4 regions of the Nocardiopsis sp. YSL2 genome follow, and region 1 is predicted to be linked to each of the others. Evidence: riboswitches for the same ligand, from Rfam matches in the RefSeq annotation. Region 1 holds a riboswitch; each other region holds the start of a gene.
The links. Region 1 has a riboswitch for cobalamin ahead of M1P99_RS11980 (nitrite reductase). Riboswitches for the same ligand answer to the same signal wherever they lie in the genome.

Region 2: it holds a riboswitch for cobalamin, as region 1 does, so the genes downstream of both, M1P99_RS12595 (ribonucleoside-diphosphate reductase subunit alpha) here and M1P99_RS11980 (nitrite reductase) in region 1, are expected to answer to the same signal.
Region 3: it holds a riboswitch for cobalamin, as region 1 does, so the genes downstream of both, metE (5-methyltetrahydropteroyltriglutamate--homocysteine S-methyltransferase) here and M1P99_RS11980 (nitrite reductase) in region 1, are expected to answer to the same signal.
Region 4: it holds a riboswitch for cobalamin, as region 1 does, so the genes downstream of both, M1P99_RS22990 (energy-coupling factor ABC transporter permease) here and M1P99_RS11980 (nitrite reductase) in region 1, are expected to answer to the same signal.

What each region holds. Positions count from the first base shown of each region.
Region 1 covers NZ_JAMOAO010000001.1:2,756,353-2,763,497, forward strand. Annotated here, with positions in the region: gene cbiE (precorrin-6y C5,15-methyltransferase (decarboxylating) subunit CbiE) at 1-556, shown strand, start outside; gene M1P99_RS11965 (cobalt-precorrin-4/precorrin-4 C(11)-methyltransferase) at 658-1,428, opposite strand; gene M1P99_RS11970 (precorrin-2 C(20)-methyltransferase) at 1,413-2,996, opposite strand; gene M1P99_RS11975 (precorrin-8X methylmutase) at 2,993-3,739, opposite strand; gene M1P99_RS11980 (nitrite reductase) at 3,844-4,746, opposite strand; cobalamin riboswitch at 4,799-5,008, opposite strand; gene M1P99_RS11985 (HEAT repeat domain-containing protein) at 5,229-5,999, shown strand; gene M1P99_RS11990 (MerR family transcriptional regulator) at 5,993-7,063, shown strand; gene M1P99_RS11995 (peptidoglycan-binding protein) at 7,078-7,145, opposite strand, start outside.
Region 2 covers NZ_JAMOAO010000001.1:2,902,523-2,909,667, reverse strand. Annotated here, with positions in the region: gene M1P99_RS12595 (ribonucleoside-diphosphate reductase subunit alpha) at 1-1,954, opposite strand, end outside; cobalamin riboswitch at 2,112-2,305, opposite strand; gene M1P99_RS12590 (hypothetical protein) at 2,613-3,185, opposite strand; gene M1P99_RS12585 (NYN domain-containing protein) at 3,212-4,939, opposite strand; gene M1P99_RS12580 (sigma-70 family RNA polymerase sigma factor) at 5,136-7,145, opposite strand, start outside.
Region 3 covers NZ_JAMOAO010000001.1:4,600,610-4,607,754, reverse strand. Annotated here, with positions in the region: gene metE (5-methyltetrahydropteroyltriglutamate--homocysteine S-methyltransferase) at 1-2,155, opposite strand, end outside; cobalamin riboswitch at 2,318-2,492, opposite strand; gene M1P99_RS20215 (polysaccharide deacetylase family protein) at 2,754-4,298, shown strand; gene M1P99_RS20210 (polysaccharide deacetylase family protein) at 4,440-5,984, shown strand; gene M1P99_RS20205 (quinone-dependent dihydroorotate dehydrogenase) at 6,081-7,145, opposite strand, start outside.
Region 4 covers NZ_JAMOAO010000001.1:5,207,894-5,215,038, reverse strand. Annotated here, with positions in the region: gene M1P99_RS23015 (aminoglycoside phosphotransferase family protein) at 412-1,230, shown strand; gene M1P99_RS23010 (hypothetical protein) at 1,214-1,759, opposite strand; gene M1P99_RS23005 (energy-coupling factor ABC transporter ATP-binding protein) at 1,854-2,789, opposite strand; gene cbiQ (cobalt ECF transporter T component CbiQ) at 2,786-3,526, opposite strand; gene M1P99_RS22995 (energy-coupling factor ABC transporter substrate-binding protein) at 3,533-3,961, opposite strand; gene M1P99_RS22990 (energy-coupling factor ABC transporter permease) at 3,958-4,734, opposite strand; cobalamin riboswitch at 4,765-4,990, opposite strand; gene M1P99_RS22985 (universal stress protein) at 5,214-6,113, shown strand; gene M1P99_RS22980 (flavodoxin domain-containing protein) at 6,149-6,676, opposite strand; gene M1P99_RS22975 (DUF4389 domain-containing protein) at 6,873-7,145, shown strand, end outside.

The sequences.
Region 1 (7,145 bases):
CGCTGGCCTGCCGGACGAGGCGTTCGAGCACGACGGCCAGCTCACCAAGCGCGACCTGCGGGCCTCGGCCCTGGCCCGGCTGGCGCCCTCGCCGGGGGAGCACCTGTGGGATGTGGGCGCGGGTGCGGGTTCGGTCGGCATCGAGTGGATGCGCGCCCATCCCACCTGCACCGCCACAGCGGTCGAGTCCCACCCCGAGCGCGCCGCCCGGATCGGCCGCAACGCGGGCCGCCTCGGCGTCCCGGGACTGTCGGTCGTGACCGGCCGGGCACCGGACGCCCTGGCTGGGCTGCCCATTCCCGACGCGGTGTTCGTCGGCGGCGGCGCGACCCGGCCGGGAGTACTGGACACCTGCCTGCGGGCGCTGAGGCCCGGCGGCCGGCTCGTGGTGCACGGCGTGACGCTGGAGACCGAGCACCTGCTCGCGGACGCCTACCGGCGCCACGGAGGCGAGCTCACCCGGATCGCCGTCGAGACCGCCGCGCCCATCGGCACGTTCACCGGCTGGGCACCCGCCCGCACGGTCACCCAGTGGTTCCTGGCCTCCGGGCACTGACCGTCACCGCTCCCGACCGTGCCGGACCGCGGGGGCACCACGCACCGCGCCGTCCTGGTCCCAGCGGGCCACGGCCCCCACTCCCGCGGCGGGCCGGTGCGTCACCGGCCGGGGTCCACACCCCTGGGCCGGGCCGGGTCGTAGAGGAAGGACTCGCCACCCTCGCGGGCGTCCAGCGCCCACCCCACCAGCACGACCGCCGCCTGCCGGAACCCGGCCTCCTCCACCGCGTCCGCGATGGTGGCGACCGTGCCGCGCAGGACGGCCTCACCGGGCTGGCTGGCGCGGTGGACGACCACGACCGGGCAGTCGGCGCCGTACTCGGGACCGACCTCCGCCATCAGCTCCCGCACCCGCCTGATCGCCAGGTGCAGCACCAGCGTGGCCCGGGTCGCCGCGAAGGCGCCCAGCGACTCGGTCTCCGGCATGGCCGTCGAGCGCGCCCGGGTCCGCGTCAGCACCACCGACTGCGCCACCAGCGGCACGGTCAGCTCCCGCCCCACCAGCGCCGAGGCGGCCGCGTACGCCGGCACACCCGGAGTGACGTCCCACGGGACGCCGTGCGCGTCGAGCCGGCGCGTCTGTTCGGCCAGCGCCGAGTAGATCGACGGATCGCCGGACGTGAGCCGGACGACGTCCCGCCCGGAGGCGTGCGCGGCGACCAGGTGGTCGGTGATGCGGTCGAGGTCCAGGCCCTGGGTGTCCACCAGGTCGGCGTCGGGCGCGCAGTGGGTGAGGACCTCCGGGTCCAGGTACGTGCCGGGGTAGAGCACCACGCCGGCCGCGGCGAGCATCCGCGTCGCCCGCACGGTCAGCAGGTCCGCGGCGCCGGGGCCCGCCCCCACGAAGTGCACGGTCACGGCTTCACCCACCTGGGGGTCCAGACCCGCCCCGCACCGGAGACCCGGGTGCCGGACGCGCCGACGATCACCAGGCAGCGCATGTCGATGGCGGCCGGATCGAGGTCGGCGAGGGTGGTCACCGTCAGCGACTCGCCCTCGCGTCCGACGTCCCGGCCGACGACGACCACGGTGTCGGGCTTGCGGTGCTCCAACAGGATCCGTCGGGCGTTGACGACCTGTTCGGTCCGCGACCGGGAGGCCGGGTTGTAGACGGCCAGGGCCAGGTCGGCCTCGGCGACGGCGCGGAGCCGCCGCTCGATCACCTCCCACGGCTTCAGTCGGTCGGAGAGGCTCATCACCGCGAAGTCACCGCCGACGGGGGCGCCCGCCCGGGCCGCGACCGCCTGCACCGCGCTCACCCCGGGCAGCACTCGGACCGGCACGTCCTGGTACGCGGGATCCTCGGCCGCCTCGAACACGGCCGTGGCCATGCCGAAGACCCCGGCGTCACCGCCCGAGACCACGGCGACGCGTTCGCCGCGTGCGGCCAGGTCCAGGGCGAGGCGGGCACGGTCGAGTTCGACGGTGTTGCCGGACGCGTGCCGGGTGAGGCCGGGGCGCGGCGCGACCCGGGCCACGTAGGGGCCGTAGCCCACGACATGGCCCACCTCGCCGAGCGCCGTCGCGGCCTCGGGCGTGAGCCAGTGCTCGGGACCGGGCCCCAGCCCCACGACCAGCACTTCGCCCGCGCGTTCCGCGGCCGCCGCGGGGTCGGCGCCGCCTTCCCGTTCCGCGGTACCGCCCTGCCCTGCCGCCCCGGTCCGGGCGGCCTGCCCAGCGGATCCGGCGACCGCGGGTGTCGGCGCGCCGCTCCGCGACCGGCGGCCGTTGCGGCTGTCGCCGGTGACCAGCACCAGCGAGAAGTAGGGCACCGTCGCCGGGTCGACCTCCGAGACCGGCATCCGCCGCTCGCACGCCATCGAGGCCCGCTCCACGTACTCCGCGTGCTCCAGTCGTCCTGCGGCCTCCAGGGCGCGGCGGACGGCCGGGAAGGTCCGGCCCAGCTTCATGATCACGGCCGCGTCGGTGTCCGCCAGGCGGCGGGCCAGCTCGGGTTCGGGCAGGGTGCCGGGCAGCACGGTGAGCACGTCGGTCTGCCGGGCCAGCGGCGCGGCCGTGGCGGCTGCGAACGCCGGAACCCCCGGCACGACCTCCGTCTCGTACCGCTCGGAGAGCCGGTCGTGCATGTACATGTACGACCCGTAGAACAGGGGGTCGCCCTCGGAGAGCAGCACGACGTCGCGGCCGGCGTCCAGGTGGGCGGCCAGCCGGGACGCGGACTGCTCGTAGAAGTCGGCCAGCGCGCCCGCGTAACCACCGGGGTGGTCGGTCGCGCCGGTGGTCACCGGGTAGGTGAGCTGCTCCTCGACCGCCGACGAAGGGATCAGTTCCTGGGCGATACGCCGGGCGTTGGACTGCTTGCCGACGCCGGCGTGGTAGGCGACGACGTCGGCGGCGGCGATGAGCCGGGCCGCCTTGAGGGTGATCAGCTCGGGGTCTCCGGGACCGACACCGACGCCGTGGAAACGACCGGTCACTCCTCCTCCTTGGCGAGTGCGTTGAGGGCCGACGAGGTCATCGCGGAGCCTCCGCGGCGGCCGCGAGCGGTCACGTAGGGGACGTCCACGCCGAACCGCTCGGCGAATTCGGTCAGGGCCTGCTTGGACTCGGCGGCCCCGACGAAGCCGACGGGGCAGCCGACGATCGCGGCGGGGCGCGGGGCGCCGTCGGCCAGCATCTCCAGCAGGTGGAAGAGCGCGGTGGGGGCGTTGCCGACGGCGACGACCGCGCCCTCGAGCAGGGGCTCCCACAGCGACACCGCGGCCGCGGTGCGGGTGGTGCCCCACTCACGGGCGAGGCCGGGGACGCGCTCGTCGCCGAGGAAGCAGAGCACGTCGTTGCCCCGCGGCAGCCGGTTCGCGGTCACTCCGGTGGCGACCATCGTGGCGTCGCACAGGATCGGCGCGCCGTCCCGGAGGGCGGCGCGTGCCGCCGGGACGAGGCCGGGGTGGACGACGAGGTCGTCGGCCAGATCGACCTGGCCGGTGCCGTGGATCATCCGCACGGCGAGCCGTTCGGCGTTGGCGGGCAGGTGCGCCAGCCGGGCCTCGCGCCGGATGATGGCGAAGGAGTCGGCGTAGATCGCGGGCCCGTCGTCGATGTACTCGTAGTGCCGGACGGGTCGCTTCGGCGGGCTCGGCCGGTGCCTCCGGTCCGATGCGTCGGGCGCGTCCGGTCGGTTCGGGTCGTCCGGTCTCACCGGTCGGTTCTGCTGGTTCATCTGCTCACGTCGGTCCGGCTGGTTCGCGGGCTCACGTCGGTCCGGGCCGCTCGGCTGGTCGAGTCGGCCCGGCCGGTGAGATGGATTCGGTCGGTTCGCTGTGGTCACTGTGCCCGCCCGGGGACGAGGACGCCGCGCCAGGGCGTGACGACGAGGTCGCCGCGCTCTCCGTCACCGGCGGCGAGCGCCTCCTCGGCGAGTGCCTCGGCGGCGGCCCGGTCCAGGCCCGCGTCGGGGACCGGCACGTGGCGACCGCCACCGGCCAGCGGGCCGTACGGCAGCGGTGGCGCGGCGTCCGGCAGGCGCGGATCCGGGGGCACCGGATCGGTCAGCGGCGCCGGGAGCTCGGCGACGTGCCACGCGGCCGAGGGGCCCTCGCCACGCCGCGCCAGGAACTCGTCGGCGAGTCGCACGATCGCGCCCGGCGCCTCGTCGAGCGGCACGACCGGGCCCCAGCCGTCCCCGACCCTCACTTGGGCGACCCGCGCGTCAAGGGCCGTCAGGCCCAGATCGCAGGAGCGTTCGACCAGGTCACCGCGCCCGTCGTCCAGGACGAACAGGAACCGGCCCGGAAGCCCGGCCCGACGCGGATCGGCGCACAGCAGCCCGTCCAGTGCGGCGGCGAGCGGCCGCAGATCAGCGCGTCCGCCGGTGCGGCCGGTGCACGGCGAGGCCATGATGTTGCGCACCAGCTCATGGGCGGGCGAGGGCAGCAGACCGGTTCCCTCCACCGCGTGGAACGCCTCGGGGGTCAGCCGCCCGTCGTGTCCGGGAAGGGCACGCAGCTGGATGTTGGCCCGGCCGGTCACGCGGACCCGGCCGTCGCCGAACTCGGCGGCCACGGCCGCCACGTCGCGCAGCGTGCTCGCGGGCAGCCGGCCGCCGACGAGCCGGAGCCGGACGAGCAGCCCGTCGTCGGCGGGCCACGGGCGCAGGGCGCCGGGGCAGCGGTCGCGCCGCGTACGCGGGGTGCGCGGATCGGCGGAGGGGACATCCTTCGGGGACACGTGCGTCCTTCGGGTCAGGGGCCCGTTTCGCGGGACCCGGTTGACCTGGCGGCCCGTCACCGCCAGCGCCAGCAGGTCTTCGGACTCGGGATCGATCGGTGCGGAGCGCCTTCCCGGAGCCTCGTACCGCTCCAGTGACTGCCCCGGGACACCGTCCCGGGGCGTGCCCGCCCGTCACCCTCACCGCTGCGCGTCAGTCCCGGGTTCGCACCGGGTTCCCTGCCCCACGAGGTGGAGTTCGACTGGCTCGACGAGGGTACCCCGCAGCTCGCGGCGCTGGTCCAGCGGTCTCCGCCCAGACCGCGGTCCCGCCGCACGCGCCCCGAGACGGCGCGGCCCGGCGCGGGCGGTCCGCGTAGGACACGTCGTCGGGGCGCACCCCCATCGGGCGATCCGTGACCGGCGGGTTCCCCCTCCATCGGTCATGGACTTGACCTTGACACCGTGACAAGGTCTTCACTGGAGCGCAGGAGGTGGTCCCGATGAACACGACCCCGAACACCCGCGCGGCCCAGGCCCTGTCCGCCAAGGACACCTCGGTCCGGCTCCAGGCGGCCCTGGCGGTCGGCTCGAACCCCGACCCCGAACTGCTGGAGACGCTCATCGAGCGCTGCGCGGTCGAGCCCGACTTCTTCGTGCGGGACATGCTGTCCTGGGCACTGATCCGCCTCCCGCCGGAGATCACTCTGCCCAGGATCTGCCAGGAGCTGGACTCCGAGCGCCCCCAGGCCCGCGGTCAGGCGCTGCATCTGCTCTCCAAGATCGGCGACAGGAGCACGTGGCCCTGGATCACCCGCGACATGCTCCGCGACGCCGACGACCAGGTCGCGCGGACCGCGTGGCGCGTCGCGGCCATGCTCGTGCCCGAGCGCGAGAAGGGGGACCTGGCCGACGCACTGGTCTCGCAGCTCGGTCGTGGCGACCGCGGGGTGCGGCTGAGCCTGAGCCGGGCGCTCGTCGACCTCGGTGAGGCCGTGGAACCCGCGCTGGAAGAGGCCGCCGGGCACCCCGACCCGGCGGTGGCCGCGCACGCCCGCGCCACCGAGATGCTCCGGCGGGACCCGGAGGCCGGTTTCGACGCGGCCATCGAGGAGGCGGAGCGCGTGAACACACTCGGTCCCCGGCGAGCCGCGGCCGCTGCCGCCGCCGTGGCGGCCACGGCGGCCGGTACCGAGGCGCCGGAGGCCGACGGGTCGCCGGAGGCGGACGGGTCGCCGGAGGCGGACGGGTCGCCGGAGGCCGCGCATTGCTGATCGGCGAGGTGGCCCGTCTCTCCGGGGTGAGCAGCCGGATGCTGCGGCACTACGACGCCCTGGGACTGGTCCGGCCGACGGGCCGCACCGCCGGTGGCTACCGCGAGTACTCCGCCGAGGACGTCCGCAGGATCTTCCACGTGGAGAGCCTGCGGTCCCTCGGGCTCTCCCTCAAGCAGATCGGGCGCGCCCTGGAGGACCCGGCCTTCACACCGGCAGCTCTGGTCAGCGACCTCATCAGGTGGACGGAGGACCGTCTGGCGAGGGAACGGGAATTGCTCGAGCGGCTCCGAGCGATCGACGCGACGACGCCCACCGGCTGGCAGGGCGTCCTGCGCATCGTCGAACTCATGCGGGAACTCGACTCGCCCAGCGCCGGGCGCAGGCAGCAGGCCGTCCTGGCCCGGTCGGACGACGTGTCGGCTTCCGCCGAGCTGTTGGCCAGGGCGGTCCTGACCGAGGCCGACCCCCATGTCGCGGGCGCCCTGCGGTGGGCCGTCGCCCGTTCGGGCGGCGGCGTGGCGGAGCTGGAGGCGGGAGCGCGCTCGGAGGACGTCGACATCCGGCGGCGCGCGGTGCTGGCGATCGCCGGTATGGCCGACGCCCCGGGGGCGGACGCGGTGCTCACGGACGCCCTGCGGGACGCGGATCCGACGGTGCGCGGGCACGCCGCTCTGGCTCTGGGCCGGCGGGGCGCGGCCGCGGCGGTGCCCGCACTGGTCGGCATGGTGGTCGAGGGGGCCAACGACGTGGAGGCCGCGGAGGTCCTGGGAACGCTGTCCCAGGACCCCGGGCGCGCGGACCGGATCACGGCCGCCCTGATCGACGAACTCGCCGCGCCCACCGCTGACTCCGCGACGCGGATCCGCCTCACCCAGGCGCTGGTCGAGCTCGCGGGAACCACCGGGCTGGAGGTCCTGCGCCACCTGGCCCACGACGACGACCACGCCGTCGCCCGCGTCGCCGCGGCCCTGGTGGGCGTTCTCGAAGGACGGTCGCCCGCAGCCCGAGCCGGGGCCGCCGGACGAGGAGGTCACCGCCGTGAGGGTGAGCCGGGGCGGTGACCGTCGCGAGCCGGTCAGGTGATGGGTGCGGTCCAGGCGGCCGCCCAGGTCCGAACACCGATCAGACCGTCGTCCACCAGGT
Region 2 (7,145 bases), 150 kb from region 1:
GCTCGATCGACTGGCCGACGCCGGTGATGTTGGCGATGGTCGCGGTGGGCGCGATGGCCATCACGTTGGAGTTGCGCATGCCGGTCGAGCGGACGCGCTCGCGCAGCGAGTCCCAGTCCAGGGTCTCGCCGCGGTCCATGTCCAGCACGCCGCCGCGGGCCTCGGCCAGCAGCCGCAGGGAGTCGATCGGCAGGATGCCCTGGCTCCACAGCGAGCCGTCGAAGGACTCGTAGGAGCCGCGCTCGGCGGCCAGCTCCGCGGAGGCCTCGATCGCGTAGTAGCTGATCAGCTCCATGCTCTCGTCGGCGAACGTGACGGCGCCGTCCGAGGCGTAGGGGGTGCGCAGCTTGAACAGCGCGTCCTGGAAGCCCATCAGGCCCAGGCCCACGGGGCGGTGGCGCATGTTCGCTCGGCGCGCCTCGGGGATCGTGTAGAAGTTCACGTCGATGACGTTGTCGAGCATGCGCACGGCGGTGCGCACGGTCCGGCGCAGCCGCTCGGCGTCCAGGCCCTGCGGTCCCACGTGCTGGGCGAGGTTGACCGATCCCAGGTTGCAGACGGCGACCTCGTCGGCGCTGGTGTTCAGCGTGATCTCGGTGCACAGGTTGGAGGAGTGGACCACGCCCGTGTGCTGCTGGGGCGAGCGCAGGTTGGAGGGGTCCTTGAAGGTGATCCACGGGTGGCCGGTCTCGAACAGCATGGTGAGCATGCGGCGCCACAGCTCGACGGCCGGCAGGGTCTTGGACACCTTGATCCGGCCCGCCGCGGCCTCGGCCTCGTAGCGGGTGTAGGCCTCGGCGAAGTCCGTGCCGTACTTGTCGTGCAGGTCGGGCACCTCGTTCGGCGAGAACAGGGTCCAGTCGCCGCCCTCCTCGACCCGCTGCATGAACAGGTCGGGGACCCAGTTCGCGGTGTTCATGTCGTGGGTGCGGCGGCGCTCGTCACCGGTGTTCTTGCGGAGGTCGAGGAACTCCTCGATGTCGATGTGCCAGGTCTCCAGGTAGGCGCAGACCGCGCCCTTCCGCTTTCCCCCCTGATTGACCGCGACGGCGGTGTCGTTGGCGATCTTCAGGAACGGGACGACGCCCTGGCTCTTGCCGTTGGTCCCCCGGATGTGCGATCCGAGGCCGCGGACCGGGGTCCAGTCGTTGCCGAGGCCGCCCGAGTACTTGGACAGCATCGCGTTGTTGCTGATGCCGTGGAAGATGTCCTGCAGGTCGTCGCCGACGGTGGTGAGGAAGCACGACGACAGCTGGGCGCGGACCGTGCCCGCGTTGAACAGGGTGGGCGTGGAGGCCATGAAGTCGAACGAGGAGAGCAGCTCGTAGAACTCGATCGCGCGCGCCTCGCGGTCGTCCTCGTTGAGCGCCAGGCCCATCGCCACGCGCATGAAGAACGCCTGCGGCAGCTCGTAGCGGACCTCGTCGCTGTGCAGGAAGTAGCGGTCGTAGAGGGTCTGGATGCCCAGGAAGGTGAACTGCTCGTCGCGCTCGGGGCGCAGCGCCTTGCCCAGGCGGTCCAGGTCGAACCGGGCCAGCGCGGGGTCGAGCTGCCCGAGGTCGATGCCGCGGCCGACGTAGGCGGCCAGGTAGGCCGGGTAGCGGTCGGCCATCTCGGACTGGCCCGCGGCGTCGGGGGATCCGCTGATGAACGTGAGGGCCTCGCGGCGGAGCTTGTCCAGCAGCAGGCGCGCGGCCACGTGGGAGTAGTCGGGGTCGACCTCCACGAAGCTGCGGGCCGCCATGACCAGCGCGAGTTCGACCTCGGCGTCGGAGATGCCGGGGAAGAAGCCGCGTCGGGCCTCCGTGAGGACCTTGTCCGCCGAAACACCCGACAGCCGCGCGCAGGCCTCGGTTACGACGTGCTCGATCCGGTCGATGGCGGCGGGGGGCGCGCCGTCGGTGGCCGTCTCGGGCCGGACGGATGCGGGCACGGCCTCGACGTCAAGGGTCATACAGCGGCTCCAACCTCGGTAGAAGAGTCCCGGCGGGGAGGGGACACGAGTCAGCAAGGCGCACGGCACACCGGGGGGACCGACGCACTGGATGCGAGCGGTCGACGGACCGGTGGGTCGGCGCGGCTCACCCTCGAAGCCCCGTCGTCGGCGCACGTCTGGCGTGCGCGCCGGTGGCAGGTCTTCGGGCTCGTGGGCGGCCTACCGACTGTCGCTTCCCGGGCACTCTCAGGGGTTCCCAGTGCGTGTGACGGCCTTCGTTCCCACTTACCGCTGCGGGGCAGCCCCGGATTCACACCGGGTTCCCTCTCGCCTCACCCCGCGGGGTGAACCACCAGCGGGCCCGATACTACATCTAGGGGATGGCGCCTCGGAACACCGCAAGATGATGGCGTGTCGCCGATTTCTCGGGTTCCACCCGGACGAGGATGAGCACACCGGGGGCGTGGTATGGCACGCCTCGGACCCCCGCCACAGCGGGGGGTTCGGGCAAGGGCTCGGACGCCGCGGGAAGGCGGCCGGACTCAGACTAGGCCCCCGTGGGGGCGATGGCGATCAGGGCGCGTGGTGAAGTTCCCGACGGTCGTGGTGCGGCCGCCGGGGCGGTGGGGTGGTGTGGCCGGGCGGCGCGGTGCGGCGCCGCGGGGGACGCACGCGCTCAGAGCGCATCGGCCCACTCGTCCAGATCGTCCTCGTCCAACCCGAGATCGGTGCGGATACGGAACCGGATGCGCAGCAGCTCCATCAGCAGATCGTGCACGTAGGGGGTCACCTCGCCATCGACGTGCCGGCGGGCGCCGGCTGTGGCCCACCTCTCGGCGCCTTCCAGGTCGTCGTGGGCGTAGAGCGCCTCCGCGATGTGGATGTGGGTGGACAGGCCGTGCGGCCCCTCGGTCTCCAGGCGTTTGAGCTGCGCCTGTGCCCGCTCCACTTCGTCCAGGTGCAGGAGCGCGCCTGCGCGCAGGGCGCGCGCGTCGATCACCGTGGAGCCGCCGTCGTCGATCGCCCGCTGGTAGGCCGCGCAGGCACGCTCGAACTCCTGCGCGATCTCCCACTGCTCCCCCGCCCGGACGAACAGCTCCGCGCGGCCGATCTCACTACCGGCGTCGACCCGGTTGGCCAGCTCCAGTAGCTGGGCGGCGACTCCTCCGTGTTCGCCGGACCTGACGGCATGGAACTCCAGACGATCGAGCTCCGCCGTCGTCACGTGCGTCAACCGCATCGCCGCCATCCCCTACTCGCACTCCCACGCGCCGCTCAGGGCCTGGCGCGCTCCAGTGCCTGCCAGAACCCCTGGCGCAGTCCGTCCCGGACCTCGTCGCGCAACAGGTGGTCGATCGGTAGCGAGGACCCCTGGAGCAGACGCGCCTCCAGATCGGAGGGCATCCGGGGCCTACGCGCGAGAACGGCCTCCACCCACAGGGCGGGCGCCTCGCGGGCGATCGACTCCGCGAAGTCGTTCCCTTCTTTGTGCGCGACATGCACCGCTTCGTCAACGGTATTCGCGCCGGGACCGCTCTGCTGGGGATATCCAGGACTTGAACGCGGTTCCTGATAACCGTCGGTACCGTACCGGACGGTGTCGTGGTCGGGACCAGTAGGCGGCCGCACCCCGTATCCGGGTGCCGGCCCGCCGCGTCGTGCGGCGTCAGTTTCCGTACTGGTCCCATAGGTAGGGTTTGTCTCGTGCCCACCCCCGAAACCGGAGTCGTCCCCGGGTCCGAACCGCTGTTCCGGCGGTGGCGCGCTTCTCTGCGGTGGCGCGTGTCCCGTCTGGGGGTCGGCGGCGAACGAGGGCTGTGGTCCCGTCCCCGACGCGAAGGACTGTTGTGGCCCGGTCCCACCGGCGAAGGACTGTTGCGGTCCGGTACCGCCCGCGAAGGAGCGCTGCGGGCCCGTCCCCGGCGAGTACGGTCGCTGGGCCCCGGTCATCGGCTGCCCGTTGCCCATCGGCTGGCCGTTCCCCGTGGGGGCCTGTCTGCCCGGCAGGGTGTAGCCCTCCGGCCGGCCCAGACCGCCGTGGGAGCCCGTCATCGGGTAGTTCCCCTGGCCGTTGGGGGTCGAGGGCGCCCCGCCCGCGGACGTGCCCGGATAGCGGCCGCCGCCCATGGCGGGCTGTCCCCCGGACGGAAACCCGTTGGCGTCGATCGGACCGGACGGCTGGGAGTCGGCACCGCGCCCGGCCAGGTGGTCCCCGCCGCCGCGCTGCTGTGCGAGCGACCTGCGCATGGCGCGCAGCTGGTCCATGGCGCTGCCCTGGGGCGCGGGCTGCCCGCCGGTTTCGGCGAACATCGCCTCCAGGCCCCCGCTGGACGTGGTGGCCGGCTCGACCCGGCTCGCACCGGGCTGGGCGACCACGGGCTGGCGGGGGGTCTCGGGCGCCGAGCGGGCGCGGCCGTTGGCGAACGGCGTGGTGGTCTTGGAGGCGCTCTCCTGGGAGGCCTCACTGCCGGTGAGCAGGTTCACGTGCGGCCGGAGGTGGCCGGCGCCGATCTCGATGAGGTCGTCGCATTCGCGGCGCAGCTGGCGGGAGATCGTCCAGTTGCCCTCGACGGAGATGTGCACGACGGTGACGCGCACGCCGAGGTCCTGCACGTCCGCGACGACCGACGCCATGTCCTCGTCCCCGCTGACCAGGACGGCGTCGCACAGGACGCCGGTGCGGGCCAGGGTCGTGAGGTCCCGTTGGACGTAGCTCTCCACGCCCTCGCGCCGTCCGGGCCTGATCCGCGCCGCGCGGAACTTGATGCCCGGGATGTCGGCGATGCCGTCCTGTTCCTGCGTGCGGCGATCGTCGGCGACGGCCTCGTACCAGTAGCACCGCAGCAGCGGCAGGCCGGTGCGGTCGCGCGCGACCTCGTTGAGGAACTGGACGAGTCCGGAGTAGTCCCAGGAGACGGAGTCCCGGTTGCGGGTTCCGTGTACGGCCATCGCGCCGTCAGCGAGAAGGTACCCCGCGTCGACGAACAACGCGCAGCGGTCCACGTGACACCGCCCCCTTCCCTATCAACTCTGGGCCATATCCATGGCCGGGGCACAGCCTAGCCAAAACTGTCTCGTTTTGTGTGCCACCTTCAAATACTGAGAGTTACTTACTAGGCACGCATAGTCGGATTTCGGCATCCGTCCCGGTGAGCCGGGTCCACGGAGCGTCACCGCGGCGGCACCGGCGGACCCGCTGTCAGGTCCGCATGGGCGCCGTCACCGCCACGACACCGATCAGCACGGCGTCCCCCTCCGAGGCGACGCGCAACTCCGACTCGCGCCCGAGCACCGGCGCGGTCCGGAGCACGTCGGTTCCGAAGGCCATGGGGTCGCCGACCGCGCCGCGCGCCGACCCGACGAAGGCGTTGTCGCCGGTCGCGTACCCGTCCTGGGGGACCAGCACCCGGCCGTCCACGGTCACCCGGTCCCCGTGGAGCTCGTCGTCGCCCTCCCAGGCGACCACGTCGACCACGGCCGGAACCGACGCCGGCAGCAGGCCCGACACCGGGAAACCGAGCCCGTCCGGGTCCTGGAAGACCGCGCCGGTCTCGTCCAGGACCATGGCCTGCTGGTAGGAGCCGACCTCCGGGTCCTCCATCACGACCACCAGGCTCCACCCGGCGTAGACCGCGCGGCCCTCCCGGGCGGGGACGTCGGCCACCCACCACTCACCGCCGCCGTGGGCCCGCACGAGGTCGGTGACGTCGGCGAAGGCCTGGTAGGCGGGGTAGCCGGGCAGGTCGGCGACGGTCGTGTCGGCGGCCTCGACATCGGCGTAGGAGACCATGCCGGGGCCCTTGATCCGAGCGGTGGCCGCGTCGGGCGCGCCCCCGCCGGAGAAGTACAGTCCCGCCCAGCGCACGGACCCTCCCTCGGGCAGCCGCCAGGTCGCGGAACTGGACGACGCGGTGGTGGGATCCCAGTCGCGGTCGAGCGCGGACATCTCCCAGTGGTCGTTGTCGCGGCGGTCGCCCTTCCGGGCCCGGGCCTGGGCACAGGGACCGTCCGTGCCGCCCTGCTCGACCTCCGGAAGGGCGCTCGGCGAGGGGCCGGGGTAGCCGTCCTCGGGCCCGTCGGACTCCTCGGCCCCGTCACTCTCGGGAGCGGAGGGAGCGCCGGGCGCCGACGTCGGAACGGGCACATCGTTGTCCGATTCGTGATCCGGCGCCTGCGGTGTCACATCCGCCCCGGAGAGAACACTTTCCTCAGACATCCCTGGCGTGCTCTCCTGCCCTGGGCTGAGGGGACCGCCCGGGTCCGAGGGGGCCCGCCGCAGATCACCGCCGTCACTCCCGCCGACCGCTCCACCGGGCACGTCGCCGGGGGTACCGGCCCCGTCGGAGCCGCCGAGCCCGGGCACCTCCGGGGGCTCCCCGGGCACCTCCGGGGGCTCCCCCGGCTCCGCACCGGGGGTACCGGGGCGCCCCCACCAGGGCCAGGGCCAGTGCGGGGACTCCGGTTCGACACAGGTCATGAGGGCGTTGCCGACCGTCTCGGTCCGGACCCGTCCCGCCGTCGCGTAACGCGCGGCCACTCCCTGCGCGCTCACGCCCCGCTCGCCCGTCGCCGTGGCGGTGACGTCCCCCGAGGAGACGGTCACGTCCGCGGGGACACCGAGGTCGGCGTCGGGAGCCACGCGCACGTCGAAGAACTGGGTCCCGTCCTCGCCCGCCTCCATGCCCGCGTGCACGCAGCGGCCGCCGTCCGCTTCCGCGGCGCAGCTCCAGTCACCGTTCCCCACGGTCGCGGGCACGGCCGCTCCGGCCCCTCCGCCGGCGATCATCGAGACCCCCGGCGGCAGGGTGATGAGGGCGACGACGTCCTCGATCGTGGCCGCGCCGATGTTGCGCACGTCCAGGACCATGACACCGTCCTCGCCCGGGATCAGCGCGCCCACCGGGTCGATCCCCGCCGCGAACAGGGGGCCGGGCGCCTCCTCCAACGGGAGTTCGTCCTCGGGGATGTCGGCCGGGGGCCGGGCCTCGCTGGGGGCGGGCGGCGGGTCGGCGTCGGGGGACTCGTCGGGCGGCGGGTCCGCCGGTGCCCCCGCCGGGGTTCCGGGCGGATCGGCGGGGGCACCCGGCGGCGGGTCGTCCGGCGGGGCGGCATGGGCGGGAGGCGCCGCCGCGGGGGCCGTCTCCTCCTCCCGCAGCGGTTCCTGGCCTCCGACCAGGGCGAGGGCGATCGCCACCGCCATCCCGGCCGC
Region 3 (7,145 bases), 1.8 Mb from region 1:
CGACCGCCAGGCGCAGCGACTCCACGATCTCCTCCACCGAGGGCACCCGTGGCGAGTGGATGTCGTACACCCCCGGGCCGATCCCCCTGCGGTAGCCGCGGCGGCCCAGGTCGGCCACCAGCTCCATGCGTGAGCGGGCCGCCTCGACACTCGTGACGTCGGCGTCGAGCGCCTCGATGCCGTCGACGATCAGGCCGAACTCCGAGTAGCACATGTGCGTGTGGACGGTCGTGGTCGGCGCGACACCGCTGGTCGCCAGCCGGAAGGAGCCCACCGCCCAGTCGAGGTAGGCCTGGCGCCGCTCCCGGCGCAGCGGCAACAGCTCGCGCAGTGCGGCCTCGTCCACCTGGATGTGCCGGATCCCGGCGCGCTCCAGGTCGGTGACCTCGTCGCGCAGGGCCAGTCCGACCTGGCGGGCGGTCTCGCCCAAGGGCTGGTCGGTGCGGACGAACGACCAGGCCAGCATCGTGACGGGTCCGGTGAGCATGCCCTTGACCGGTTTGTCGGTCCGACCCTGTGCGTAGGTGATCCACTCGACCGTCATCGGTTCGGGCCGGGAGACGTCCCCGTAGAGGATCGGCGGGCGCACGCACCGGGACCCGTAGGACTGCACCCATCCGAACTCGGTGGTGCCGAAGCCCCGAAGGTGCTCGGCGAAGTACTGGACCATGTCGTTGCGCTCGGGCTCGCCGTGCACGAGGACGTCCAGGCCGATGTCCTCCTGGAGTGCGATGACGCGGTCGATCTCCTCGCGCAGGAGCTTGGTGTAGTCCTGCTCCGACAGTTCGCCCCGGCGGTGGGCGGCGCGGGCGCGGCGCAGGTCGGGGGTCTGGGGGAAGGACCCGATCGTGGTGGTGGTCAGGGGCGTGTCCGTGGGCAGGCCGCGTACCTTGGTGCGTCGTTCCGCCTGCGGGCCGAGCGCGTCCAGGCGTGCGCGTACACGGGCGTCGGTGAAGGACGGGGGCCGGGTGGCCGACGCGTCGTCGACGTCGGCCCCCTCGGAGCCCTCGGAGAGGACGCGGCCGAGCAGGGCCACTTCCGCGGCCTTCTGCTTGGCGAAGGCCAGGGCTCCGCGCAGTTCGGGCTCCAGTGCGGTCTCGGCGTCCAGGTCGATGGGCACGTGCAGCAGGGAGCAGGAGGTACCGACGGTGAGCTCGTCGGTCAGGGCGAGCAGTGTGCCGAGCGTGGCCGCGGCGGCCCGCACGTCGGTGCGCCACACGTTGCGCCCGTCCACGACCCCGGCCACCAGCCGGGTCGAACCCAGCCCGGACACCTGCACCAGGTCGTCGACGGCCTCGCCGTCGGTCACCAGGTCCAGACCCACCGCCTCGACCGGGGACTCCTTGAGCACGCGCAGCGCGGGGGCGCCGATGGAGCCGAAGTAGGTGGACACCGACAGGGCGGGGCGCTCGGTGAGCGATCCCAGCCGCTGGTAGACGCGCTCCAGGCGGTCGGTGGCGGCGCGGCCCTCGTCGGTGGCCAGGATCGGTTCGTCGAGCTGGACCTCGGTGGCCCCGGCCGACCTCAACTCGCCCAGGAGCAGGGTGTAGGCGTCGAGCAGCTGGTCGAGCAGGCTGAGCGGATCCCAGCCCGCCGGGGCGTCGTCAGCGGCCTTGGCGAGCATCAGGAAGGTCAGCGGCCCGAGCAGGACCGGACGGGTGTGGTACCCCTCGGCGGCGGCCTCCCGGAACTCGGCGACGGGCTTGTCTCCGACCAGGCGGGGCCGGGTGCGCGGCGAGAGTTCGGGCACCAGGTAGTGGTAGTTCGTGTCGAACCACTTGGTCATCTCCAGCGGCGGTGCGCCCTCGTCGCCGCGGGCCATCGCGAAGTAGCGGCGCAGCTCCTCGTCGCGGTCGGCCGCGGCGGCAGGGGAGGCGAAGCGTGAGGGGACCAGATCGAACAGGACCGCGGTGTCCAGGACGTGGTCGTAGAGGGAGAAGGTGTTGGAGGGCAGGTCGTCGACGCCCGCCGCGCGCAGCTGGGCCAGGACGCCCGAGCGCAGGGCGGAGGCGACGGTGTCGAGCTCCCGGGCGCCGATGGCCCCCTTCCAGTAGGACTCGCAGGCGCGCTTGAGTTCGCGGCGCGGGCCGATCCTCGGGTAGCCGTGCACGGTGGAGCGCACGGACGGCCGCGGGGCCGCCGGAGTAGTGGTCATGAGCTTCTCTCCCCTCGTCGAAAGCCGGGTCCCGGCCGAGGGTAGGAGAGAAGGACGCGGGCACGCGTCAGAGCGCGTCCGGGACGCGCACGCCTGCCACCGCCCTTGGCCCTCCCTCGGGGCGCGGGACCACCGGCGGCACGGGTGCGCCACCGGGCGGAGGCAGGTCTTCGGACTCGTGGGCGGTGCCGGTCGACCGGCTCACCTACTCGACGCCGCTTCCCAGCCGCCGACCGTTCCGGTCGGAGTGCCAGTGCTCATGGCGACTTTCGTTCCCACTCACCGCTGCGGGGCAGTCCCGGACTCGCACCGGGTTCCCTCTTGCGACACAGCCCACTGTGGTCCGGGGCTCGGACCGGCGCGTTCGTGGACTGTGTACCTTCCACGCCTGCAAGTATAGGGAGACCCCCGCTTCGCCCCTGCACCCGGCGCAGAATCCCTTGCCATGCGCCCGATTTCCGCGCGAACCCCCGCTCCGTGTCGGGCGTCACACAACACATGAACAAGCGTTGCGCGCGGGAGCACCCCGGCTCCGCGCGAACGTTCGTCTGCAGATGAACGTGGAGAACCCCTGGTGAACAAGCCGTCCCACCCCACGATGGCACCTGATCGCCCCCTGATCACGGTTGTGGTCGCGATGGTGGTCCTGTTGGGACTGGTGTACCTGGCGACCCGTCCCTCGGGGCCCCTGGCCCCCGTCGACTCGGAGACCGCCTCGAACGGGTCCACCGAGGACGCGAGTGCTCCCGAGATACCCGCGACCGGCGAACCCGACGAGCTGACGGTGGTCGACCCCGCCGAGGTCGTGGACCTCGACGAGGCCGAACTCGCCTACGACGGCGACCTCGACGTGGTGGTCCGCTACCCCGTCCTGCCCAACGCCGAGCCGCTCACCGACTTCCTCGACCGGACACTGGCCGCCGGCGTCGAGGCGTTCGACGCCGCCAACCCGGGCGCGGAGTCCTACGAGGCCGAGTGGCAGCTCACCGCCGCCAACGACGGCGTGGTGGGCGTGCGTATGACGAGCATGGAGACCGACTCCGAGGGCACCCGGGAGTGCCACAGCACCTACTGGTACGACACCGCCACCGGGCAGACCTTCGAGTCCACGCGCCTGTTCGGCGGACAGGACCAGCTGGCGGAGGCCAACGGACTGGTCAGGGAACGCGTTCCGGACTCCGCGTACACCGACACCATCCACCCGGTCGGCGCGCTGTACGACTCCGTCGGGTTCAACCCGGACGGCGACCTGGTCGTGGAGTTCGACGACGGGCAGGTGGCGGCGCCCGACGAGGGCCGCGTGCACGCGGTGCTGGACCGCGAGGGGACCGAGCCCCTGCTGTCGGAGCTGGGCGCGCGGGTGCGCGACGCGGCGACCGTCGGGGTACGGGGGTTCGCCATCGCCGAGCCGCCCGAGGCGGACAAGGACGGCCGGGACGACCCGACGCCGGGCCACCTGTCCCCCGTCGACGACGAGGTCGACTGCTCCGACCCCGAGACCAGGTGCGTGGCCCTGACCTACGACGACGGTCCCGGTGGGGGCACCCCCGCGCTGCTGGACACCCTGGCGGAGTACGACGCGCGGGCCACGTTCTTCGTCACCGGTGTGCCGGTCATGGCGGACCCGATGACGGTCCGGCGGGCCTACGCCGAGGGGCACGAGATCGCCAACCACACGCTCGGCCACCCCGACCTGACGGGCCTGAGCGAGAGCGCTGTGCGGTCGGAGCTGGCCACCGTGCAGGCACAGATCTACCGCGAGACCGGCTACACCCCCGACCTCATGCGTCCGCCGTACGGCGCGACCGACGACAGCGTCGCGGCCGTGACCGCGGACATGGGGCTGGCGCAGATCCTGTGGAGCGTCGACACCAACGACTGGAAGGACCGCAACGCGTCGATCGTGAAGGGCCGCGCGCTGAACGGTGCCTCCGACGGCGCCATCATCCTCATGCACGACATCCACGACACGTCGATCACCGCGTCCCACGAGATCATCCGTGAGCTGGACGCGCGCGGCTACACCATGGTCACCGTCTCCCAGCTGCTCGGTACCACCGAGCCCGGCGCGACCTACGTCGACGGCGTCCCCGCACCGCCCGAGGAGAGCCCGTCCCCGGACGGGGACCACGAGGACGTGTAGGGGCGGACGGACAGGGCGTGCACGGGGATGACGCGCCAGGTGTCCTGACCACTTGTGGTCAGGACACCTGGGCGGCACTCCCGGTCCTCTATCTTGCTGGCAAGACAAGCGTGGAATCGGTCCAGTTGAGGGAGTCCGTCAGTGCCAGCGACCCGAGTTCCCCAGGTCAGGACCGGGTCCAGCCCGGTCCCGGCCCGGCGGTGGAGGACCGGTGCCGCCCTCGCGGCGGTGCTCCTGCCGGTGACCGCCTGCGCGGCGATCACCGGAGGCGGCACCACCGCGCCCGAGGACATCACCGTCCTCATCGATCCGGCGGAGGCGGCCGAGGCGGCGGTGGACGAGTGGACCGGCGACGCCGACGCCTTCGGAGACCATCCCCACCGGCCGGAGGGCGTGGAGATCGATGTCGCCCACCCGGCGTTCACGGGGGCGGCCGAGCAGTTCACCACCGACCTGGCCGCACAGGTGGACCGGGACGTCCAGGACTTTCGCGGGGCCAGCCGGGATCCGATGAGCCTGGACATCGACTGGCAGGTCGTCGCCGCCGGCGACGGTGTCCTGGGCGTGCGACTGATCCGGACGGAGACGGACCTGCACGGCACGCGCCGGGCGTACGGAACCTACTGGTACGACGCGCAGAGCGGGCTGACCCGCTACGCCACCGAACTCGTCCGCGACCAGGCGGCGTTGGAGGAGCTCAACGGGCTGGTGTCGGAGGCTCTGGCCGACGACCCCCACGTGGGCTCGGAGGTGCTGTACCCGGTACTGGGGACCTATGACTCGATGGGGTTCAACACCGACGGCGACCTGGTCGTGGAATTCGACGACGGCCACCTGTCGCCGCCCCGTGAAGGGCACCCGCCCGACCCCGAACCGGGACGGGTCACCGCCGTCCTGGACTCCGAGGAGGTGGCCCCGCTCCTGTCCGACCTGGGAGAGCGGGCCCGGGCGGCGTCGCTGGTGGAGGAGCCCGACCTCACCGTGCCCGAGCCGAGCGTCGACCATGGGACGCGCCCGCCGGTGCCCGGCGAGATCACGCCGGGCACTGGCGTGGACTGCGCGGACGAGGACGCCAAGTGCATCGCGCTGACCTTCGACGACGGCCCGGCCGAGACCACCCCCCACCTGCTCGACATCCTGGCGGAGCAGGAGGTGCCGGCGACGTTCTTCCTCAACGGGAACCCGGCGCTGACCTACCCCAACATCCTGCGGCGCGCCTACGCCGAGGGGCACGAGGTCGCCAACCACAACGACCTGCACGAGCACATGCCCGAGTACGGGGCCGACGAACTGACCGCGCAGATGGCGGTCGTGAGCGCGATCGTGCGGCGCAACACCGGGTACACCGTGGACCTGTTCCGGCCGCCGTTCGGCGCGAGCTCGTCCGAGGTCCTCGAGGAGATCGGTGACCAGGACATGGCCGAGATCCTCTGGAGCTCGGACAGCGAGGACTGGATGGAGATCGACCGCGACGGGATCGTGGAGCGCGTGCTGCACCAGGCCGAACCGGGCGCGGTGGTCCTGCTGCACGACACGCTCCCGGCGACCCTGGCGGCCGTGCCGGAGATCGTCGAGCGGCTGCGCGAGGAGGGCTACGAGTTCGCGACCGTCAGCGAGACCCTCGGCGATCCCGAGGTCGGCGAGTCCTACCCCGAGGGTGAGACCGTGCCGGAGATCGAAGGCTGAGCAGCGCCCCCGCACCCGCCCGGCGCGAGGACGGCGCCCCCGGACGGGTCCGGGGGCGCCGGTCGATGGCGCGGGGTCGGGGCCGTCGGAGCCGGGTCAGGCGGTCCTGCCCGCGGGGTCCTCGGCCAGGGTCAGTGCGGGGGCCGGGGCATCCACGCCCACGGCCTCGCCGACGGAGGCGTAGCCGGCGGCGCGGACCAGGCGGGCCAGGCCGCGGTGGATCCGGCGCGGCCAGAACGGGCCGCCGTAGATCAGGCCGGTGTAGCCCTGCACGAGGGTCGCTCCGGAGCGGATCCGCTCCCAGGCGTCCTCGGGCGTCTCGATACCGCCGACCGCGATCAGTGTGACCTGGCCGCCCACACGGGCGCGCAGGCGGCGCAGCACCTCCAGTGACCGCTGCTTGAGCGGAGCGCCGGACAGGCCGCCCGCTCCGGCGGCCGCCACCTCCTCGTCGGAGGCCAGCAGGCCCTCGCGGGAGATGGTGGTGTTGGTGGCGATGATGCCGTCCAGGCCCTCGGCCAGGGCCAGGTCGGCGACCGCGTCGATGTCCTCGTCGGCCAGGTCCGGGGCGATCTTGACCAGCAGCGGCAGCGACGCGTGTCCGGACTCGGCCAGGGCCTCGCGCACCGCGGCCAGGAGCGGGCGCAACTGCTCCACGCCCTGCAGGTTGCGCAGACCGGGCGTGTTGGGCGAGCTGACGTTGACCACCATGTAGTCGGCGTAGCGCGCCAGCCGGCGGGCGCTGGTGGCGTAGTCGGCGGGGGCCTCGGCCTCGGGCGTGACCTTGGTCTTGCCGATGTTGACGCCGAGCACCGGACGGCGACGGCCGCGATGGTGGTGCAGGCGCTCGGCGACCAGGGCGGAGCCCTCGTTGTTGAAGCCCATGCGGTTGACGACGGCGCGGTCCTGGACCAGGCGGAACAGCCGCGGCTTGGGGTTGCCGGGCTGCGGCTGGGCGGTGACGGTGCCGATCTCCACGAACCCGAAGCCGAGGGCGGCCAGGCCGTCGGGGCTCTCCGCGTTCTTGTCGAAGCCCGCCGCGAGCCCGAGCGGGCCGGGGAACTCCTGTCCCAGGGCGCGCACCGTCAGCTCCGGTTCGCGCGGGCCCAGGACCCGGCCCATGGCGGCGGCCACACCGGGCACGGCCGCCGCGCCGCGCAG
Region 4 (7,145 bases), 2.5 Mb from region 1:
GTGTGACACGGGCCAGTCCAGCGCGGCAGCACCCGGCACGGCTCGAGCCTACGTATCGGGTCGGGAGCTCCTCTTCCTCGGCTTACCGGTCTCGGACGCGGGTCCTGACAAATGCGAGCGCTAATCGTGCCATCAGGAAGGGCGGCCCCGAGCCCTCGCACCCGGAAGCCCGTGTCCGTGATGATCGCCGCCGGCCAGCGCGCCCTTCGCTGCGAGGCCGCCGCCCAGATCGCTGCCATCCAAGGACAGCTCTGGATCCCCCGACCGGCACCAGCGGAAACGGCCACACCACGTGCCCCGCCACCGGCCCGAACGCGAGCAGTGGGCAGCGGTAGCCTCACAGCGTCTCCCGCTTCAGGGATGGGCATCCGACCGTCGCGGCCCGCGACGACTATGGCGAACCGAGAGCGCATGACCACCCGATTCCACACCCACCACATCGACATCCGCGAAAACACCGTGGTCAAGCGCTACATCGACTGGAGCCGAGGTGAGCCGTACCGGGAATGGGCGGCGCTGAAAGTCCTGGACTTCCACGTCCCCGACCTGGCACCGCACCCGATCCACGCCGACCTCGACGCCACTCCACCCGCCATCACGATGAGCCGCCTGCCCGGCCGCGTCCTACGCGGTGAGCCCACCACCAGCGCCCAGATCGAGGCAACCGCCCACGCCCTGGACCGGCTGCATCGGATCCCCACCCGGGCCGTCACCGAACTCGACCCCGCCTCCTGGGGCCCGGAGGCGGCCGTGGCCAAGGTCCGCCGGCTCATCCACGCACGACCTGACCCCGGCAGCGACCCACTGGCGCGGCAAGCCCACCAGGAAGGCACCACCTGGATGGCCACCACCGACCCAGACCACCTCTTGGACAACCCCTACCCGCCTGTCCTGGGCCTGGCCGACGGCAACCACGCCAACTTCCTCTGGGACGGACAGCGCGGATGCGTGCGGCTCATCGACTGGGAGGACTCCGGGCGCAACGACCGCGCCTTCGAGCTCGGCGAACTCACCGAGCACATCTCCCGCACCGACGGCACTCTGGACCCCGAAGCGCTGCTGGCCCAGATCGACCTCACCCCGCGAGAAGCGATGCGAGTGCGCGGATTCCGCCGCCTGGTCGCACTCTGCTGGCTCCTTCAGCTCGGCCCCACCGGCGCCGCCACACCGCACAACCCTCCCGGCACCGCGCGCCGCGTCGCCGAGCGACTACTCAACCTGTTCGGTTGACGCGCTCTTCCTGTCCCAGGACGGAGCGGTTGTACGTCGATCTGCGCGAGAAGGCCCACGCGAGATCATCACCCGGGGCTGTTGATGGCAGCAGCCGCAACCCAAGGTCATCGGTAGTGCTCTCACTCGAGAGTAGACCGGAGAGTTCAGCACCGGTCCATCCCGCGTGCGCGGGGAGCAGGCTTGGTGCTCCGGGAATGGGATGGGCCATGGGAGTCCATCCCCGGATGCGGGGGTCGTCCACCGCCGTGGAGCGCAGGCGCTTGAGGACGAGGTTCTGACGGCGGGAGGCGAGTGTGGTCACGGCGGGGGCGTAGAGCCCCATCCTCACCACGAGGAACATCAGCACCGCGGCGACGGCTCCCAGGTCCAGACGCGGGACGCGGTCGTGCAGGTACACGTAGAACGCGCTGGACGCGGCCGGAACAACGAGCATGGTGACCAGGACCAGCCGGTTCCGGAAGATCTGGATCTCCAGGTAGTGCGTGGTGAGGACGATGGTGGAGCCGTCCTCGCGCAGCCGGTCCAACGCGTCCCACTGGTCGTCGCGGGACTGGATGTCCAGGCCGGTGGTGGGCGCGTCCAGGAAGACCGTCCCTGACGGCGTGGAGGTCGCCGACCGTTCAGGTGTCCAGGAGCCGGGCCAGGTCCTCCGGTGAGGCGGGGTCGGCCGCGTCGTCCGGCAGAAGTCCGTGCGCGCGCAGCGCCCGCCCGACCACCGGGCCCCAGGCGGGTCGCAGCCGGGCCCGGGCCAACAGGTCGGTGTCGCCCAGGACCTCCCCGGCCGGGCCCGCCGCCAGGACCGTCCGGTCCAGTACCAGCGCCTGGTCCGCCCAGCCGTGCGCCAGGTCGACGTCGTGCGTGGACACCACGAGCGTGGTGCCCCGGGCCCGTAGGGAGTCCAGGGTCGTCACCAGTTCCGCCACCCCCGCCGGGTCCAACCCGGCCGTGGGCTCGTCCAGGATCAGCACGTCGGGGAGCATCGCCATCGCCCCGGCCAGCACCACCCGTTTGCGCTGGCCGTAGGAGAGCAGGTGGGTGGGCCGGTCCGCGAGCGCGGTGATGCCGAGCGCGTCCAGCGCCCAGTCCACCCGCTCACGCACCTGGTCGCCGGGCAGGTCCAGGTTGAGGGGGCCGAACGAGACGTCCTGGCCGACGGTGGCGGAGAACAGCTGGTCGTCTGGGTCCTGGAAGACCATCTGCACCCGGCGGCGCAGTCGGTCCCGGGCGCGCCGACCGTGCGTCAACGGGTCCCCGTCCAGCAGCACCGACCCCCGGGTGGGCGCCAGGCTGCCGGCCAGCAGCCGCAACAACGTGGTCTTGCCACCCCCGTTCGGGCCCAGTACCGCCAGCAGTCCGCCGTTGCGGATCCGTACGTCCACCCCGGTCAGGGCGGGGCCCGTGCCCTCGTACTCGTAGTGCAGGCCGTTCCCGGCCAGGACGGGCGGGACGCCGGGTCCGGCCGGCGCGGGGTCCGCCGCCGTGGCGGCGGGGAGGCCGGACCGGGGTCGGGCGCGCATGCGTGCCTCCAAGGAGTCGTCGGCGGTTCCAGTGCTCACAGCAGGACCGCGTGGGTGAGGGAGAGGGCGGCGACCAGCAGGGCCGGAGCGGCGGCCGCGGCCAGCTCCACCGGCCGAACCGGCTGCTCGGCGGTCTGGACTGTGAGCCGCCCGGTGTATCCGCGACAGGCCAGGCCGTCCTGAAGCCGCCGTGCCCGGTCCAGGGAACGGACCAGCAGCACCCCGCCCAGCGCACCCGCCGAACGGATTCCGGACCGCCGGGAGTGGTAGCCCAGCCGCCCCGCCTGGCCGGACGCGACGCGCTGAGCGGTCTGCAACAGCACCATCAGCATCTGGTAGGTCAGGGCGATCACCTCGACTAGGGCGGTGGGCAGCCGGGAGCGGCCCAGGCGGGCGAGCAGGTCGGCCATGGGCGTGGTCAGGACGAACAGGAGCTGGGTGCCGAGTGCGGCGGAGGCCCGCGCCACCACGGCGGCGGCCCGTTCCGGCCCCCCTTCGGCCCAGCCCAGTTCCCCCGGACCGCCCACGGTCAGCAGAAGTGGGACCGCGCTGGTGATGATGAGCAGCAGCGGCGCGGCCGCCACACGTGCCAGCAGCCCGAAGGGGACGCGGGCCGCCGCGGCGGCCGCCAGCGTGGCCGCGGCCACCAGCGCGGCGCCCGGCCACGGTGGCAGCAGCAGTGCGCACGCCAGCAGCCCACCGCACAGGACCCCCTTCACGGCGGGGTGGTACCGCCGCCACCGGCTCCGGTAGGCGGCGGTATCGATCGGTGTCACGCGGGGTCAGCGTTCGGAGGCGTCGTCGCTCGGCTCCGGCTCGGCGGCGCCGGGGCCGTGGCCGGTTCCGGGCCCCGCACCGCTCGGCGCGACGGGCGACGCCGCGGCGTGGCCCGATCCCGTCACGGGCCGCAGCCTGGACCGTGTGCGCACCACCCCGAAGACGTAGCCGACGATTCCGGCGCCGATCGCCGCCTGCAGGGCGAACAGCCCGGACTCGACCTCACCCGAGGGCAGCTCGAACACGGGCGACAGCCACGGCTCGTACTCGGGATCCAGTTCGTTCACCAGGCTCTCGGCCTCGCCGTCGGCACCGGCGAACGGCTCTTCCAGGTGGTCGGCGGCGCCCGTCAGCAGCGGCAGTACGGCCAGGACGGCCACGGCTCCCAGCAGGGCCCAGGTCACCCACGCGCGGGGCTTGCTCGTGTCGCTCATGCGGTGGTCCCCTCTTCGCGGGTCTCGGCGGGGGTCGTGGGCGCGGCGGAGGGCCGCCCTGCGGACTCGGCCCCGGGTGCGGGCGTCGCCGCGGCCGCGCGCAGGAGTCCGAGCCGGACCAGGTCACCACGGCTGACGGAGGTGAGGATGCGGACCACGGCCACGGTGATGAGGCCTTCGATGACCGCGATGGGGATCTGGGTGAGGGAGAAGATGGCCGCGTACTTGGCGAACGCGCCGACGATCCCGCTCACCGGGTCCGGGTGCGCCAGGGCGAGCTGGAAACTGGTGACGGTGTAGGTGCCCAGGCTGGCCGAGAACGCCGCCGCGAACACCGACACGGACATCGACAGCCCTTCGGACAGCCGGGCGGTGGCCGCTCTCAGCAGCCTGAAGGCGCCGTAGGCCACCCAGGGGCCGACCACGGCGAGCGAGAAGGCGTTGGCTCCGAGCGTGGACAGTCCGCCGTGCGCGAGCAGAAGCGCCTGGAAGAGCAGGGTGATCGTGCCCAGGACCGCCATCACCGGTGGTCGGAAGAGCACCGCGCCCAGGCCGACCCCGACCGGGTGGGAGCTGGTTCCGGTCGCCGAGGGGATCTTCAGCGCCGAGAGGACGAAGCAGAACGCGCCGGCGGCGCCGAGCAGCAGCTTGGCGTCGGGGTTGGCCCGCATCTCGCGGGTGAGGGAGCGTACGCCGTGGACGATGAACGGGGCCGCGGCCGCGGTCCAGGCGGCGGCGTGCAGCGGGGGCAGCAGGCCTTCGGGTATGTGCATTGTCGGGGGACCAATCTCCAGCACCTCGTGGACGGTCGTCAGTGCCGTGGCCGGTCTCCTGGCTGCAGGGTCACCGCCCCCGAGTCCGCCTTCCCAGGTCCGCACCCCTCAGGGGTGCTTTCCCAGTGGCGTGTGGCCGTGTGCCGCCGAACGGAATCCGGCGGCACACGGGACGCGAGGGCTTCCCGTGCACAGTGGCGAGGGCCGCGCCGGATTCTCACCGGACTTCCCGAACACCACGGCACCCCGAAGGTAGGCCCTGGGAGCGGGATTGGCAATAAGCGCGGGGCGGCGGGCTCGCAGGGCAGCCCGCGCGAGGGGGCGCCGACGCACCTCGACGGAACGCGCGGTGTCAAGCGGCGCAGGTCCCCCTCCGCGGGTCACGAAAGCCCCGCGGCCATGACGTCCGCCTCTGGCGGACGTGCCCCGCGGGTCCCTAGCGTGGCGTAGGAAGGGACCACGAGCGGCTGGGGGAAACCATGGTCCACGAACACGCACCCGTGGTGGCGGCGGTCAACGGAACACCAGCGAGCGACCGGGCCCTCGACTGGGCCGCGGACGACGCACGGTCGCGGGGCCTGGATCTGCGCGTCGTGTACGCGTTCGACTGGCCGCACTACCACGCCGTACCGCACGGCCTACCCGGCTTCGACCTGGACGAGTTCGCACGCCGCATCGTGGAGGAAGCGCGTCGGCGGGTGCTGGAGCGCGTCCCCGACCTCACCGTCGAGGCGGTGCACATCACCGGGGACCCCGAACCGGTCCTGCTGCGGGAGAGCCAGAAGGCGCACTCGCTGGTCGTCGGCGCGCACCGCATGACGACCCTGGACGCCGTCCTTCCGGATTCGACGGCCCTGGACCTGCTCGTCGCCGCGTCGTGCCCGCTCGTCGTCGTTCCCGACCGGGATCCGGGTCCCGCCAAGGGACGCGTCCTGGTCGGCGTCGACGGGTCGGCGACCTCACGGGCCGCCGCGGAGTGGGCGTTCTCCACGGCCGACGTCCGCGGGTCCGTGCTGCGGGCGGTGACGGTCCACCGGGGCGGCCCCTGGTGGCGTTTCGGTGCGCTGGAGGATCCGTCCTGGACCAGGACGGACGAGGAGAGGAAGACCGAGGAGGCCGCGGCCGAGAAGGAGGCCCGGCGGATACTGTCGGAGTCGATCGCGCAGGAGCGCGCGAACCGGCCGCGGGTGCGGGTCGAGGAGGTGGTGGCGACGGGCCACCCGGTCGAGGCCCTGTGCGCCACGGCCTCGGACTGTGACCTGATGGTCGTGGGATCGCGCGGGCGCGGCGGTTTCGCGGGGATGCTGCTGGGCTCGGTGAGCCGGAACGTGATCTCACACAGCCCGTGCCCGGTCGCGATCATCCGCCCGCCGCACTGACGCGGAGGCCGCGGGCGCCGCGGGCGCCGGGGCGGTCATACCGCGGCGGCGCCCGGGGGCCGGCTGGAGGACAGGTCCGCGGCGATCGCCCCGGCCCAGTCGTCGATCTCCGTCCAGTCACGGAAGTCGCCGTAGCGTCCGCCCATGATCCGGTAGACGGCACGACCGAACATGGGCAGGTGTTCGGGGCTCAGGGCGCCGGCCAGGAGGCGGTGTTCGCGGAGACGGGCGCTTTCGCGCAGCTCCGTGACCTCCTGGGGGTCCCGGGCGTGCTTGTGGAACCAGCCCCCGACGGCCCGTGCCAGCCCCACGCTGAACGCCCAGACCGGCCGTTGGCCGAGCGGCGCGGTGTTGGCGTGCAGGTAGTCGGAGGCCTCCGCGAGCCAGGCGCCGCCGTGCACGGCGCTACCCAGGACCACGGCCTCGTAGCCGTCGGCCGAGGGGGCGTCGGCCAGGGTCCACACCTCCACGCTGTGCCCGCGCTCGCTCAGGCGGTCGGCGATCCTCTGCGCGACCTCCCGGGTGGATCCGTGTTCGCTCGCATATCCGACCAACACCCTCATGCCGGAACCTCCGTGTCCCCTCGCTCCCCTCCAGCCTGGGTGCGGGGACGTCGGCGGCGCTAGGGGCGCAGTTCCCCGCCCGAGGGGGCCGAACGACCTGCGAAAAGACGCCCCAGAGCCCTGACCGCGGCTCACCGAGGGGGTGCAGTGTCGAACGTGGGGGCGACCGAACGGCCGTCCCGGAGAGGTGGCCGACATGACCGATGGCACACGCTACCCGGTACGAGTCGAGGCGACGCCCGATCCCACGGTGAGCCGATGGCTCTGGCTTGTGAAGTGGCTGCTGGCGCTGCCCCACTACATCGTGCTGTTCTTCCTGTGGATCGGCTTCTTCGCCGTGACCGTGGTGGCCTTCTTCGCGATCCTGTTCACCGGCCGCTATCCGCGGAGGTTGTTCGAGTTCAACACCGGGGTGCTGCGATGGAGCTGGAGGGTCGGGTTCTACGCCTACTGGGTGCTGGGCACCGAC